2 regions of the Peribacillus sp. NPDC096540 genome follow, and region 1 is predicted to be linked to the other one. Evidence: predicted binding sites of a transcription regulator. Region 1 holds the regulator's gene; the other holds the start of a gene.
The links. The regulator NrdR, encoded in region 1, represses ribonucleotide reductase genes. The targets are predictions, from matches to a motif close to AACACNATATATNGTGTT.

Region 1 (8,628 bases):
CACCATTGAATTTTCCAGCAATGGATTTTTTTCTTAAACCAGGGCTGATGGATGCAGCAATGTCTTCAGTAGTTGTGCCTTTAGCAAACTCCTTCACCGCACCGTCAGGAAATGATATTTTTAGTAATTCAGACATTCAGTTTCACTCCTTCTTATTTTTAAAACAATCTGTTTTCAGTTATGGTATCCGAGCGACAAATCTAATTACAACACAAAAAGCCCGCCCCTGTATAAAACAGGGACGAGCTTAATAATCATAATCATTAACCCGCGGTTCCACCCTCGTTTCACCTTGCTTTTCACGGCAAAATGACACTTGTAACTTGGTAACGGCAGCTTCCCGTCAACTCATAGTCGCAATCTAATTGCTTTCCGAGTCGAAGTTTAAAGGCGGTAAGTGTTCTATGCGAATAGGAAGCTTACAGCCTGTTGGCTCCCCTCTCTGAAAATCGGCGACTAGAATACCCGTGTCCTCATCATAACTTTTGTTTTTAATAGTATGTAGGAAATTATAATTTGTTATACGGTGAAAATCAAGGTTAAATTTCTGTTTTGTTCATTATCACCCAAAAAGATCATTCAAACGACTCCGAAAATGCTGAGAGCGGCAGGACAGTCGCCCGCTCCTCGAAAATCCGCGCCATTGTTTGAATCAGACCTTCTTCCTTGTCGTCGGTATAGATGTACAAGTTTTCCGGGGCAATCGATAACAGCGGGGCAAGTATCACCGTATCGAGAAAAAGTGAACTTTTGGCAAGGAGCCGCCTGTCAATCATACTATTGATTTTTGGTCGGTCAAGCTTGCTGAATTCCTGATCATAGAATTGAAAACCGTCTCGATTGACGAGATGAAGCTTTGGTAATTTCGACTCCTGCCCATGCAGGCAATCACGGAGCGTAGCAATGAAATTTTGATAGTCTTGTTCCAACTTATATTCATCAATCGCCCTGACCACATACTTTTCCAACGTGTGCTGAAAAGATTTTAAACGGAAAGTCGTAAAAGAATCGAATGAAAAAGACACCTTCCCCGCCAAAATGCTTTGAAGCCCTTCCTCAATCAATTGTTTTTCCGTACTGAATAACATCCCCTGACACCTAGCTCTTTCTCCTTCAATAATCGATGATGCAATTTCCGTAATGGCTTCAATTTCTTCGCGTTCTCTATAAAAGAATTTACCGATAATGATTTGTTCAATCACAGGAAGCATCTTTTCTTCCAACAAAAAAGAATGAAATACATCACTGAGCAGAATTAGCCATTTGTCACCTACTGACTCTGTCATATCCACATACATACCTTGTTGTGGAAGAAATCGAATGTATGGTTGAAATTCTGCCCCTAACGGATGGACAGAAACTAAATTCAGTAATTTTAAAGCCTCTGAATCATTTTGAAACGAAATTTGCACTACGACATCCCCCCTTCCCCCTTGCTTCTTTTTTCATGTATATGGGGATAGGGACTTGTTTAGAAGTAGGATAAGGCTTGTAATAGAAAAAAGTGACCTCTAATAAGAGACCACTTTCCACTATCTTCTCCGATTTACACCGTCAAGCTTAACCGGTTCTGCTAAATATTGAATTCTTTCCAATACTCTGGCCGCTTTCACTTCTTCCTTCTCACCGCGCTGTGAAAAGGTTAAGTGATTTTCAAGGCCATTCATGTCAAAATTCGAAGTGAAAAACGTTGGCAGGTTTTCCAGCATCCTAAATTGCAAAATTGGTCCAAAGACTTCATCGCGTCCCCAGCTTGTCATTGACTCCGCTCCGATATCATCCAGCATAAGAACAGGCGCCGTTTTGACCATTTCAATTTTCTCATTGACGGTATTATCGCCAATTGAGCCCTTTAGTTCTCTTAAGTAGTCCGGTACATAGACGATTAGAGAGGAGATCTGCCTTTCAGCGAGTTCATTGGCAATTGCTCCTAATAAATACGTCTTGCCAACGCCGAATTTCCCATAAATATATAAGCCTTTCTGTCTTTTACCTGGCTCATACTCCATAATGAACGACATCGCTTTACCTAAAACGCCTAAACGTTTGTTTTCATCATCCTTTTGTGAAAAGTCTTCAATCGTCGCCTTTAAAATATCCTTTGGCACATATAGACTGCGAATCAATTTTTCGCGTTTTCGCTTTTCATCCTCTGCCAATTTCCGCGGACAGATTTCATAATTCAAATTAAGGGCCTTTCCTTGAACAACCAGTTTGGGATAATAGCCATGCATCATATTGATACAACCATCCAAACTTGGACATTTATCACACTTATTGCTTTGAGAAGTAAATTCATAAAGCTTCCCTAAGTTTTTATCGATCATTTCCTTCGTGACAGTCGAACTATTGGCATTCAAAAATTGCCTCACCTGTTCGTCTTCAAAAATTTCCTGTTTTAACTTTTCATAGCGCTGCTGAAATTGGTCTGTATTAGCCAATTTATTAAGGGAACTATTAATCTTTTCCATCGTTCATTTCACCTCCAGCTTTCCACTGCTTCCATTTCTCCTGAAGCTCGCGTTTCTGTTCATTCAATTCGGGCTGATCCACTTTCTGTTCCTGCTGTGTTTCTTCTTTTTTCTCAAGCCATTCCGGAACCACTTCTTCCCGAATCGTCTTTTTCCGGCCGCCTTTTGCAACGTTTCTGCTTCCCTGAGCCCAATCCTGATATTTCCGGTGCTCATTTTTAGCTAGTTCCATCGCTTCGATGACAGTAGACACCTTCAGACGTGCCCAATGGCCCGCCAGTTTTTCCACATAGCCCTTTGTGAATTTCATATCCGTTTTGAGCATAACATATTCAATTAAGACATTGACGACCCCCGGATTTAGCTTTTGGTTTATCATCACGCCTTCTACCACTTTCAAATCACCGCTGGACGGCTCCGCACCGCCTGATAACTGCATCAGCCGCTCGCGCGGGGAAATAGTCTCCAAATGACGGATTAGCTCTTGTTCCTGCGTTTTCGGTTCATCTTTTTGTGTTCGTTCACGTATCGGCTGCACGCGATTGACAAGGGAAGGCATATCGGCCTGTCGTTCGATTTGGTACCAGTCCCTTGCCGCCTTTCTTAATATTTCCTCATCGATCTCATCATCCAATGAAACGGCATCCATAACTAGTTTTTGCATTTCAAGCGGATCAATGCCATATAAAAAGGCAAGTTTGGCAATCGTACTTTTAATTTTCGGAGTAAAGGCCTTTTTCGGCACGATTGAGGATTTCATTCCGGCTAACAAAAGATCAAAATCAAATAAGCCCTCAAATCCCGATGGCTCGACTCCATCCGCTTGATTGATAAATTGCTGTTCGGGCATCGGTTTCCATTCGTTTTTCGCTTCATCCGTTACATATAAGGAGTCCAAATGATCTGATGAAAACACCTCTGCAAAAGATTTTGTCGCACTTTCATACTGATCCGTTAAAATGTGATCATCGCAAAAGAATCTCTTTAACCGGTTAAATTGTACTTTGCCAATCTTTTTGTATAAGTATATATTCAGCATCCCATCCGTAAAAAACTGCTGAGGGGACAGTGGCGAATTTAATTCGTAAATAAATTCCTTCGCATCACCCTTCGATTTCTTATACACATTCAGCAGACCAATTCCCTCAAGCAAAAGACGTGCTTCGTAGATATCGCCTAATTTAAGGCCAATGGTGTTCATTAATTGATAATGTGAGGAAGCCTCCGACCAAAGCCGATTTTCCTCTAACTCACTCCATAACGTCATGTATAGGCTAATACAGATCGGTCCAATAAGAGGTTGATATAGGCGGGTTAGTATTTTCCGATCATAATCATGAAGCAGCCCCGCAGATGAAACCAAATATGAATCCGCTGGAAGCAATTCTTGCCAATGCATTGACATCTCCATTCAAACCTTTCAAAAGATGTAGTGAAAAAAGAGCCAAAGTAAATCTTCAGCTCTACTTTCTTTCTTTATTTATTAAATCTTTCAACTCATCAATAAAGACATTAATATCTTTAAATTGTCGATATACGGATGCGAATCTCACATAGGCAACCTCATCGACTTCTGCCAGCTTGTCCATTACCATTTCGCCGACATTGTCACTTTTCACTTCTGCGATGCCCTGGTTGCGTAATTCTTTTTCTACATAACTGGTAATTTGCTCCAATTCCTTTAATGGAACTGGACGTTTTTCGCAGGCCCTGATTAAGCCACGTAGGATTTTATCACGACTGAACTCTTCCCGTGTCCCGCCTTTTTTTACTACTATCAGCGGCGTTTCCTCTACCTTTTCAAATGTCGTGAATCGAAAACCACATGCCTCACATTCACGGCGTCGTCGAATTGATTTACTTTCATCGACTGGCCTGGAATCGAGCACTCTTGTTCCATTATATTGACATGATGGGCATTTCATCATTATCAGCTCCGTATTTTATGTAGGACTCCCCTATCTAAATGTTCCCCAAGGAATTACTCTTCTATCTTAATCTTATATTAAAAGGAACGACCAGTACAAGTAAAAAGTGTAACTTCCAACAGTAGGCACTTGTATGTCGGACACTTTAAGGAACCTTATCAGAGTATTTCTGCTTTTTACTAGTCACAATCCTTAGATTAAAGCGGACTAGCTAATTTATTGCATTAAAAAAGAGATGCACCCATGGCATCTCTGTGTATACGTTTTTTATAGGGCACTTATATTGGCTTTTTTCATTTGTACCGGACCTAATCCACGTGGAAGTTCAATGTTTTCACGTGTTTGCGCATTCAAAGCTTCAGCAATATAATTAGCCGCAATATTCGGATCCAAATTACCACATGTATAGACATCAATGCTTGCATAGCCGTGTTCTGGAAAACTGTGAATCGTTAAATGTGATTCAGAAATGATGACAACCCCGCTTACTCCTTGTGGAGCAAACTTGTGGAATGCTACTTCGCGAACCTCTGCACCTGATTTCAAGGCAGCATCGACAAAAATCTTTTCAATCAAATCAATATTGTTCAGTTTTTCAAAGTCACAACCCCAAAGTTCAGAAATGACATGTCTACCCATTGTTTCCATAGTGTAAGCTGTTTCCATATTAAGCTTCCCCCTTACCATGATTAAAAATTACTTAACTTCTAACAACTACCACGGGGGAAAGTTAGTCCAAAGAGGTCCTAACCCTTTAAGTAGCCATCATGCAAACTCTCTTTTGAAGAAGTTCACGATTCATAGTATATATTGTTTGAATTTTTTTTGCAACTGCCATTTTTGAATTTTTGGAAAGATATTGTTTAACCCAAAATATGTAAGAGTTCTCTAAGGGAGTCCTCCTCCTCTGAATCATTTCATGTCAGTTTGTCACTTCGCAAAAAAAATTTTTACCCGGTCTAAAAAAACCGCCAAGAATAAAATTAGAAATCCGCTAAAAATAAACCCGAGCCCGCTAACTCAGCAGACTCGGGTTTATCACCTAATTAGCAGATAATTGAACTTCTGAAGTTTTTTTCAACTCTGAAGCTACTAATTTTACAAGATCCACTACACGGTTTGAGTAACCCCACTCGTTATCATACCAAGCAAGGACTTTCACTTTTCTGTTCCCAATCATCATCGTTGATAGACCATCGATTATTGCAGAGTGTGGATTAGTTTTGAAGTCACTCGAAACAAGAGGTTCTGTCGTGAATTCCATAATCCCTTTAAGTTCATTTTCTGAAGCGTCAATGAATGCTTGGTTCACTTCATCAATCGTTACATCATGATTTAAGTCCACAACAAGATCGACTAAAGAAACGTTAGGTGTTGGTACACGTATCGCCATACCGTGAAGCTTACCTTTTAATTGAGGTAACACAAGAGAGATGGCTTTAGCTGCTCCTGTAGTCGTAGGAATGATACTTTCTGCAGCAGCACGGGCACGTCTTAAGTCTTTGTGCGGGTTATCGATATTATTTTGGTCATTTGTATAAGAATGAATCGTTGTCATTAAACCGTTGTCAATGCCGAATTTTTCATCGAGCACTTTCGCAACTGGTCCAAGGCAGTTAGTTGTACAAGATGCATTGGATATAACAAAATGCTTGTCAATTTCTAGCGCTTCCTGATTGACGCCCATTACAATGGTAACGTCTTCATTTTTACCCGGTGCGGATAAAATCACTCTTTTTGCCCCTGCATCTAAATGAAGAGCCGCTTTAGAACGATCATTGAATTTGCCCGTAGCTTCGATTACAATATCTATATTCATCTCTTTCCAAGGCAATTGCTTTGGATCGCGGTTATTTATTAGTTGTACACGGCGGCCATTCACTACAAGTGAATCATCTTCCGCTACAATTATACCGTCGAATTTACCATGGATCGTATCATATTTTAGTAAATGAGCTAAAGTTTCAGCAGGATAGCTTGCATTAATGGCAACAATGTCCAAACTCTCATCTAATATGGCCTTTCGGAAAACCATTCTTCCAATTCTCCCAAATCCGTTAATCGCTATTCTTGAATTCATTGTTCGGACCCTCCTGAAAATATTAATGTTATACTTATTACCTCTCACATGTAATTAGTATAACATATTTGAGTGGAATTGTGCTAATAAAATTGCGGATTGTTCTTATTTTTTCAAAATAAAAGGAAGAAACCATTAAGGTTTCTTCCCTTTTTCTCATTTATAAGACATTCCAATTGCAAAGTACGGTTTTAACCTGCTTCTTTGTTTCCTCAAGATTCCCATTATTATCAATGACCGCATCAGCTAAAACTTTTTTATCAGCTAACGGCATCTGCGAATGAATTCTTGCCAGTGCATCTGTTTCTGATAATCCATTCCGGTTCATTAAGCGTTCCAATTGAATCCGCTCATCTACATATACTAATAAAGTCTTTTCAACCATGAATGTTAACTTACTTTCGAATAGGAGCGGAATATCCATAAATACCGTTTCTTCTCCTGCAGCGAGTGCCTTTTCCGTTTTTAGACGCATCCAATTCCTAACAGCCGGATGCACGATACTGTTTAAAAGCAATCTCTTTTCTTGATCATGAAATATAATAGACCCTAATTTCACCCGATCAATATTGCCATTTGCTAATAAAATTTCTTCACCAAAAGCTTTTACTACTTGATGATAGGCTTCTTCACCTGGCTCTACAACTGCACGGGAAGCCACATCTGCATCTACAATCGTAAAACCGAGTTCCTGTATATAAAGGCTGACGCTGCTTTTCCCGCTGGCAATCCCCCCGGTGATTCCAATGATTTGTCCCATAAGCTCCCCCTTTTAAATCAATTATTATAACTTAAATACACCAATTAAAATCAATAGTACGCCCGGAAGAAAGGTCAAATGCTGTACAATTTTATTATTCGAAAGCGATTTCCCACTTTGAAGTCCGCTCCAAATGAAGATTGAACTCATTACAGCGATGGATATTGCGAGAATAATCGGTGAAATCCCGATCATAGCTGCTCCAACTCCAGCTCCGAACGCATCAAGCGAAAGTGCAAACCCGAGAACAAGTGCTTCAACACCAGTAATTGTTCCTGATTTATCAAAATCGGCATTCAGTGGTTTTTGTAAAATATTTATGACTAATCCAAGTGATTTAATTTCAAAGTTAAAGATGATTTTTTCATGATATCTCTCGTCGTTCAAATCCTTTTCAGGCTTAAAATACTGGTATACCATCCAGGCACCAAGAAAAATGAGAATGATCCCCCCAGTTTTTTCAGCCGCACCGACAGAAATAAGCTGACTGATGAATTGCCCGATGACCATCGCAATGCCTAGACTCAGTGCCGAACAAAATGAGATGACTGCTATTGACTTTAAGGGAATTTTCATCTTTCGCATACCAAATGTCAAACCTACGCCAAAACCGTCAATACTTACTGCAAAAGCAAGAAAAATAATTTGTAGCCACATCGGAATTATTACTCCTTCCCTTCTCGTTGCTACCCTAGTATATGGAAGGAGCCCATCCGATGTGTGTGAAAAAACATTGACTACTTAAGTGGCTGACACAACGGGCATATATGTGTGCCGCGTCCCGCTACAACTAGCTTTTCAAGTGGTGTACCGCACGTTTTGCAGTTCTCTCCTTTGCGTCCGTAAACATTAAGTTCTTGCTGAAACATGCCGATTTGCCCTTGAGAGTTAATGTACGAACGAATCGTACTTCCCCCTTTTTCCACCGCTTCACCTAATGTTGCAATGATATCGGAATGCAGCTTTTTAATTTCATCTAACGTAAGTGAAGAAGCTTTTCTCTCTGGATGAATCCCGGAACGGAATAAAGACTCGTCCACATATATATTTCCAATTCCAACGACAACAGTTTGATCTAGAAGAACTGGCTTGATCTTCCTATTAGTTCTTGCCAGCTTTGCACTAAGATCCTCGACTGTAAACTCTTCTGATAGAGGTTCAGGACCTAGATGCAATAGTGGCATCTGCTCAAGTTCTTCCCCTTTTGTAAATAAATGCATCGTCCCGAATTTCCGGACATCCCTGTACCGAAGTTCACTGCCATCCGTAAAGGTAAAAATGACATGAGTGTGCTTATCATACGGCTCTTCTTTTGGATGCACTCCGTATTTCCCTTCCATCCTTAAATGCGAAACCATAGCATAATCATCCAGTGTGAATATGAGAAAC
Region 2 (8,628 bases), on a different contig from region 1:
ATGTTTATCGTTTCGAGTAACCCTCTTGCACTAGGTGCATTGACACCCCCAGGTGCCCTTGGAGCTGATATCGTAACAGGCGATGCTCAGCCATTCGGTATTCCAGCAGCTTTTGGCGGACCTCATTGCGGATACTTTGCGGTCACGAACAAACTTGTTCGAAAAGTGCCAGGTCGTCTCGTCGGGCAAACAGTGGATGAAGATGGTAAACGGGGATTTGTACTGACACTTCAAGCTCGTGAGCAACACATTCGTCGTGACAAGGCAACATCCAATATCTGTTCCAATCAGGCGTTGAATGCTTTAGCAGCTTCTGTTGCGATGACCGCACTTGGGAAAAAGGGTGTCAAAGAAATGGCTGTTAATAATATTCAAAAAGCCTATTATGCGAAAAAAGCTTTAAAGGAAAAAGGAATAGAAGTGGTGTTTGAAGGACCTTCGTTTAATGAATTTGTCATTAAATTGCCGGCTCCTTACCAAGAAATTAATCAAAGTCTTTTTGATAAAGAAATGATCGGCGGCTTCGACTTAGGGACTGTTTATCCACAGTTGAAAGACCATATGCTTGTGGCTGTAACAGAACTTAGAACAAAAGAAGAAATTGATGCACTTGCGCAGGAATTGGGGGATCAACATGAATAATCAAGATCAATCACTCATTTTTGAAATCAGTACGTCCGGTCGAATCGGGTACAGTCTACCGGAAATGGATGTTGAAAAAATTTCGCTTGAAGAGATTTTTCCTGCCGAGTACATCCGTCAAGAAGAGGCTGAGCTTCCAGAAGTATCGGAATTAGATATCATGCGTCATTATACGGCTTTATCCAAACGGAATCACGGGGTGGATTCGGGCTTTTATCCACTCGGTTCTTGTACGATGAAGTATAACCCGAAAATAAATGAAAATGTGGCGCGTTTTAACGGTTTCGCCCATATCCATCCATATCAAGATCCGGCGACTGTGCAGGGAGCCTTGGAACTATTATTTGACTTGCAAGAACATTTAACAGAAATCACAGGGATGGATCAAGTGACTTTACAGCCAGCAGCAGGTGCACATGGTGAATGGACAGGGTTAATGATGATTCGCGCCTTCCATGAAGCGAACGGTGATACAGCACGGACGAAAGTGATTGTTCCTGATTCGGCACACGGTACGAATCCAGCTTCCGCCACTGTTGCGGGACTGGAAACGATTACGGTAAAATCTGATGAAAATGGCTTAGTTGACCTTGAAGATTTAAAGCGCGTGGTAGGTTCGGATACGGCGGCTTTAATGCTGACGAATCCCAATACGCTAGGATTGTTTGAAGAGAATATTTTGGAAATGGCAAAACTTGTCCACGATGCTGGTGGGAAGCTTTATTATGACGGGGCCAATCTTAATGCAGTCTTATCTAAAGCCCGCCCAGGTGATATGGGCTTTGATGTGGTCCATTTAAATCTCCATAAAACATTTACAGGTCCACATGGCGGCGGTGGTCCGGGTTCTGGTCCTGTCGGAGTAAAATCGGATTTGATTCCCTACTTGCCTAAACCACTCGTGGTCAAACGAGATGAGCAATTTATGCTGGATTATGATCGCCCGCAATCCATCGGAAGAGTTAAACCTTATTACGGAAACTTCGGAATAAATGTGAGGGCTTATACGTACATTCGTTCAATGGGTCCTGATGGTCTTAAGGCTGTCACGGAGAATGCGGTCATCAATGCGAATTATATGATGCGTAGGTTGGAACCATATTTTGATTTACCATATAATCGTCATTGTAAGCATGAATTTGTGCTTAGTGGCCGCCGGCAAAAGAAGTTGGGCGTCCGAACACTCGATATTGCCAAAAGATTACTAGACTTCGGCTATCATCCACCTACTATTTACTTCCCGTTGAACGTGGAAGAAGGAATGATGATAGAACCGACTGAAACGGAGTCAAAGGAAACTCTCGACGCGTTCATTGATGCGATGATTCAAATAGCTAAGGAAGCGGAAGAAACTCCGGAAATCGTACAGGAAGCGCCACATACAACAGTTATTAAAAGGCTGGATGAAACACTTGCTGCAAGAAAACCAGTCCTCCGTTATCAAGCTTAATAGCCTAAATAAAAATCCCCGCCATCAGAGCGGGGATTTTTATTTTTTATATGTATAGAGAATGACCGGCTGGAAATGAATATACCATAAGACATAATAAGCAATAAGACGGCATTTCATTTCAATTTTTAGAATGATAGCTTTTTAATTAAAAAGAGCCCATGCGGAGATGGGTTCTTATTTCTTTGCTTTAATTTTACCGGTCCACATTTTGAAACCGCCTTTTAGATGAAACAGTTCTTTGTAGCCTTTTTTGTATAGCATGGCTGCAGCTCTTCCGCTGATGATTTCGCTTTGAGCGTACAAGTATACAGGCTTGTCCGGTCTAATTTCAACCAGGCGAGTTTTCATTTGTGTCATAGGGATGTTTCTTGCGCCTAAGATATGACCATTATCAAATTCATTTGGTTCCCGCACATCGATTAGTTGTACTTTTCTGTAGTTAGCAATAAATTCATCCTGTGTTAACGTTTTAACGATTTTACGCTGGCGGTACCAATTAAAAAGTGAATACGCAATAACCGCTCCTATGATGATGAGCAGTGTATATAATAATTCCAAACATAAAAACTCCCTTCTACCTAACGAATACAGACAATCTTTATTATATAATTGCTTTAACTAATAATCAAAAAATATTTTCGTAAAATTCTTTATCGACTTAATAGTACTTTCTTTTTTAGAGTGTTAAAGTCTGTTAAACTACTACATGTGAGTTTTTTTTATGACGGAATTACTGACCTACTTTAAAGCAGTCTACATGAAATGAGGGGTAAGGATGACAAAAGAAAAATGGGGATTTATAGATTCAGGATATTGTTCACCGGCTTTTAATATGGCGATGGACGAAGCTCTTTTAAACTGGCAGAGTAAAGGGGAAATACCACCGATTATACGCTTTTACGGTTGGGACCCAGCTACATTGTCGATTGGTTATTTTCAAAAGGCAGAATCTGAAATTGATATAGCAGAAGTTAAAAGGCAGGGCCTTGGTTTTGTTCGCAGACCAACAGGAGGACGTGCGGTACTGCATGAACATGAATTAACCTATAGTGTAATTGTTCCAGAATCCTATCCGGGAATGCCTAATACCGTTACAGAAGCATATCGGGTCATTTCTGAAGGCATATTAATGGGATTTAGAAATCTTGGACTAGATGCTTCCTTTTCCGTACCTCGAACCGAAGAGGAAAAAGCGGCATTAAAAACACCAAGATCTTCGGTTTGCTTTGATGCGCCAAGCTGGTATGAATTGGTTGTTGAGGGCCGGAAGGTAGCTGGCAGTGCACAAACAAGGCAAAAAGGTGTAATCCTTCAGCATGGGGCAATTTTACTTGAGCTTGATGAGGACAAGCTTTTTAGTGTATTTAAATTCTCCAATGATAGGGTTAAAGAAAGAATGCAAAAAAATTTAAAAAACAAAGCTGTGGCCATTAATGATATTGCTGGAAGAAAGATTACCATCCCTGAAGCAAAAGTTGCTTTTGAAAAAGGTTTTGCAGAAGGGCTGTCCATTGATTTAGAGCCATACGTCCTCAATGAAAAACAGTTGCTAGAGGTAAAGACCCTTGCTGAAAGTAAATATGAAAGTGATGAATGGAATTTTTTGAGATAGAGGAAGCAGGATGATTAGAATAGATAATAAAAATGTTCAGATTTGTGTAAACAAATAAGCTTTTCCTTGCAACTATAAGCACTAACAAGGATAGGGAAAAAGCAAGGTTCAAATTAATTGAAATCTGATGAAAAATTATTATAAATCGACATTTTCCTCCCTATTACTAACTATATTAATTGATTTATCGTTTGACAAAATTAAAAGTTAATCAACGTAAACACAATATATAGTAGTCGAAATATTTATTGCGACACTATATATTGATTTTTGAGTTTCACTATGATAAATTTAGGGTAACTTGTTAAGCGAAACGGACATGTAAGACTACATATAGATTTTTGCAGCAAGAACGGATCTTGAAACATATAAAGGAGAGGGAATTATGTCGGTTGTAATAAAAGAAGCTTTAAAGGTTGATCTAGAAAGGTTGAATAAGGATATTTCTTTATTTCCCCAGGTCCATCCTGTAACAGCTGATATGAAAATGACGCATAAAGGCGTGTCCCGTCTAGTTATGCTTGACCGCTATTCTTTTAAGGATACTGAAAAAATTACGCTATCGACTGGCGATTTTGTAGTATTGACGATTAAGGAAGATCCGAAATTTCCTGCACGGGGTCTTGGTTACATCGTTGAAATAGATTGGGAAACGAAAAAAGCTAAGGTATTAGTGGATGATGAATTCCGCGGAGCATTAGATAACCCGGAAGAAGTGGAAACTGGGATTGTAAATCGGCCGCTTGATATCATTGAAAAGCCGCTTGAAATATACTATGAACAAATTGCAAAACGTAATGCTACGGGATTGGCTTCAGTGGAAACGACTGAAGAAAAAAGAACGGAATGGTTCAATAAGTTCTATGAAGAATTAAAGAACCTTAATTTTGTCCCTGCAGGACGTGTATTATATGGAGCTGGTTCTAACACGGATGTTACTTATTTTAATTGCTATGTAATGCCATTTGTTCCGGATTCACGCGAAGGAATTTCCGAACATCGAAAGCAAGTCATGGAAATCATGAGCCGCGGAGGCGGTGTAGGTACGAACGGATCGACACTTCGTCCAAGAAACACGTTGGCAAAAGGGGTAAATGGAAAATCCTCCGGTTCAGTTTCATGGCTTGATGATATTGCGAAATTGACCCATCTTGTTGAACAGGGCGGAAGCAGACGCGGTGCACAAATGATTATGCTTGCGGATTGGCATCCAGATATTGCTGAGTTCATTATTTCGAAAATGCAAAATCCACGGATTCTTCGCTACTTAGTGGAAAACACAAAAGATGAAGCCATCAAAAAATATGCTACGGATAAATTAAAATTCACACCGCATACCGAACAAGAAACGGCTATGTACCAAGGTATTATCAACTATAAAGAGATTCCGGGTTTAGGCGGATTTAGCGAGAAAATCATTAGAGAGGCCGAGGAAAAGGTTCGTACAGGCGGAACGTACAGTGTCCATAATGCTGATTTTCTAACAGGCGCCAATATCTCGATTTGCTTGACTAAGGAATTTATGGAAGCTGCCGAAAAAGATGGGGAATATGAATTGCGTTTCCCGGATGTTGAAAGCTATAATGCTGAAGAAATGGCGATTTATAATGAAGAATGGCACAATGTCGGTGATGTACGCCAGTGGGAAAAAATGGGCCGGAAAGTTCGTGTTTACCGTAAAATCCGAGCTAAAGAGCTTTGGAACTTAATTAATATTTGTGCTACTTATTCTGCAGAGCCGGGTATTTTCTTTATTGATAATGCTAACGAGAAAACAAATGCAAAAGCATACGGACAACAAGTTGTAGCAACGAACCCATGTGGTGAACAGCCACTGGCTCCATACTCAGTATGTAACCTAGCAGCAGTCAATTTAGCAGAAATGGCTGATAAAGAAAACAAAACCGTAAACTTTGAGAAACTTAAGAAGACCGTAGAAGTGGGTGTGCGTATGCAGGATAACGTCATTGACGCAACCCCTTACTTCTTAGATGAAAACAAGAAACAAGCACTCGGCGAGAGACGGGTTGGTCTTGGTGTAATGGGTCTACATGATTTGTTAATCTATTGTGAAACGGAGTACGGATCTGAAGAAGGAAATATCCTGGTAGACAAGGTGTTTGAAACGATTGCAACTACAGCATACAGGACTTCAGTAGACCTCGCTAAAGAAAAGGGCAGTTTCCCGTTCCTAATCGGGTCAACTGATGAAGAAACCAATGAGCTTAGAACGCGTTTCACTCAAACAGGATTTATGGAAAAAATGCCAGAAGATATCAGAGACAGTGTTGCTGAACATGGTATCCGTAACTCTCACTTATTGACAGTTGCTCCTACAGGCAGCACAGGTACGATGGTTGGGGTATCAACTGGTCTTGAACCATATTTCTCTTTCACTTATTTCCGCAGCGGTCGTCTTGGTAAATTCATTGAGGTTAAGGCTGACATCGTACAGGAATACTTGGAACGTCATCCAAAAGCGGATCCAGAAAAGCTTCCGAAATGGTTCATTTCTGCAATGGAATTGGCTCCTGAAGCTCATGCTGATGTTCAATGCATTATTCAACGCTGGATTGACAGCTCGATTAGTAAAACGGTTAACGCTCCTAAAGGATATACCGTTGAACAAGTTGAAAAAGTATATGAACGTCTATACAAAGGCGGAGCAAAAGGCGGTACGGTCTATGTAGATGGAAGCCGTGACAGTCAGGTACTTACGCTTAAAGCAGAAGAAAACCAAATGGATGAGCAACTTGAAATGGATGAATTAACAGATGTGGAAGAAAAGAAAAAAGTCGTATTAGTTGATACGATAAATGAACTGCGTTCGACGAATGTTACGATTGGGTCGGAAGTAGGTAACACCTGCCCAGTTTGCCGTAAAGGTGAAGTTCAGGAAATGGGTGGATGTAATACATGCACGAATTGTGGCGCACAATTAAAATGCGGCCTATAAGCTTAATTTAAGAAAGGCGTTAAGGTACAGCTGAAAAGCTGATCTTAACGCCTTTTTTTTGCAGATCTTTGAGTGTTTATTCAATATTTTGAGCTTTTAAATTTAAGATTACCTTTTATTGGTTTATAAACAAGTAATTGTTATTAGTTCTCATGAAGGCTTTCCTTGATATATGGTTAAACTACAAAGTATTAACTATGATGGGGTGTATGAATGGAAAATCAGAAATGCGATAATACGAAGGTAAGTGCTTGGTGTATTGTAAGCATGGCTTCGATTCCGCTCGTCATGACACTAGGAAATTCTATGCTTATTCCCGTGTTGCCGGTTTTTGAAGAAAAAGTGAATATAACATCTTTTCAGTCGAGTATGATAATCACCAGTTATTCAATCGCTTCCATTTTTCTAATTCCAGTAGCAGGTTACTTGTCTGATCGCATTGGAAGGAAAAAAGTTATTCTACCAAGCCTAATTTTAGCTTTGATAGGTGGTTTGATTGCTGGTTTTGTTTCTTGGAAGATGGACAATCCGTATACCTGGATTATCATGGGCCGTGTTCTTCAAGGGATTGGTGCGGCTGGGGCAACTCCAATCGTCTTGCCATTAGTAGGTGACCTTTATAAAGCGGATGATGAGAAAACAAGTTCCTGTTTAGGCATAATTGAAACATCGAATACCTTCGGGAAAGTGTTAAGTCCGATTTTAGGATCCTTATTCGCTTCACTTATTTGGTTTTTACCGTTCTTTTCTATTTCTTTTTTTAGTTTAATTTCAATTGTTCTCGTTTTTTTCTTTATAAAAGTACCAAAGAATAATCATGCACCAGTAAAGTTCAAAGAATTTTTAAATAAAACGAAAGTAACGTTTGAGGAGGGAGGGAAGTGGCTTTCCGTTGTATTCTTATTGGGCGTGTTTGTCATGCTTGTTCTTTTTGCAGTGCTATTTTTTTTATCGGAAAGTCTAGAAAAATTACATGATTTAAAAGGCGTTAAAAAAGGCTTTGTCTTGGCCATCCCTTTGTTCTTCTTATGTATTTCCTCTTATGTGGCAGGAAGGAAAATTAAAGGAAGCATACCGTTGATGAGAAAGATTATATTGATTAGCTTAATATTAATGTCAGGAAGTGTAGTTTTTGTCGGCTATACGAAGGAAAAAATGATGTTGCTGCTTATTATTACAAGTTTATTAGGAATCGCGATTGGCGCTATGCTGCCGACTTTGGATGCGCTTATTACTGAAAATATTGAAAAGACACAGCGGGGAACAATTTCCTCTTTTTATAGTTCTGCACGGTTTATCGGTGTTGCAGCAGGACCACCACTCATGTCAGTTTTAATGAAAAACCATTTAAATATGAGTTATATTATTGCCGGGATATTGGGTATAATCTTGCTTTTCCTTTCTTTTAAACTCCTTAAAGAAAATACAATGAAAATGAATACAGCAGAGAAGACCGAGTCTTAGGATTCGGTCTTCTCTGCTGTATTGGCATTTGTCAGCCATTTTCATTTTGCTGGGCAATTTCCTTTTCGGCCAAGTATTGGTTTCCATCCTTTAACACCGAGAATTGATCGACAGAGTCACCAGGGATATTCCGGGAATTGGGATATTTATTATCTGTTTGTACGGTAATTACTTGTTTACCCATGCCATTTGTTAAGAAGTTTTGCTTTTTAGCCATATCGCATCTCCAATCTTTGAATTTACCAATTAGAATCAATCATGAGGATAACTAAATTAAGAAAAACTATCCTTATAGGTTAGATTGTCTAGTTTGAATAAAAGTATGAACAAATCCATAAAAGAATGGAGAACGAAATGAAACCATTTATGCCACAGTTAGTATATATCGAGCCCAGGGCATTGGAATACCCGCTTGGCCGGGAATTGAAAAAGAAATTCGAGGATTTGAACATTGAAATCCGTGAGACCACATCACATAACCAAATTAGGGATCTTCCTGGA

Region 2: a site for NrdR is predicted at 3,927-3,944, ahead of ACQKMR_RS04770 (vitamin B12-dependent ribonucleotide reductase). Genes of this name have one in related genera too.

What each region holds. Positions count from the first base shown of each region.
Region 1 is NZ_JBNNTG010000017.1:35,463-44,090, reverse strand. It holds gene thrS (threonine--tRNA ligase) at 1-136, opposite strand, end outside; gene ytxC (sporulation protein YtxC) at 576-1,412, opposite strand; gene dnaI (primosomal protein DnaI) at 1,533-2,471, opposite strand; gene ACQKMR_RS15450 (replication initiation and membrane attachment family protein) at 2,458-3,876, opposite strand; gene nrdR (transcriptional regulator NrdR) at 3,935-4,396, opposite strand; gene speD (adenosylmethionine decarboxylase) at 4,667-5,047, opposite strand; gene ACQKMR_RS15435 (glyceraldehyde-3-phosphate dehydrogenase) at 5,442-6,479, opposite strand; gene coaE (dephospho-CoA kinase) at 6,640-7,239, opposite strand; gene ytaF (sporulation membrane protein YtaF) at 7,264-7,896, opposite strand; gene mutM (DNA-formamidopyrimidine glycosylase) at 7,977-8,628, opposite strand, start outside.
Region 2 is NZ_JBNNTG010000003.1:173,615-182,242, forward strand. It holds gene gcvPA (aminomethyl-transferring glycine dehydrogenase subunit GcvPA) at 1-642, shown strand, start outside; gene gcvPB (aminomethyl-transferring glycine dehydrogenase subunit GcvPB) at 635-2,092, shown strand; gene ACQKMR_RS04760 (rhodanese-like domain-containing protein) at 2,270-2,653, opposite strand; gene ACQKMR_RS04765 (lipoate--protein ligase family protein) at 2,871-3,707, shown strand; gene ACQKMR_RS04770 (vitamin B12-dependent ribonucleotide reductase) at 4,093-6,663, shown strand; gene ACQKMR_RS04775 (MFS transporter) at 6,877-8,127, shown strand; gene ACQKMR_RS04780 (hypothetical protein) at 8,159-8,344, opposite strand; gene splB (spore photoproduct lyase) at 8,482-8,628, shown strand, end outside.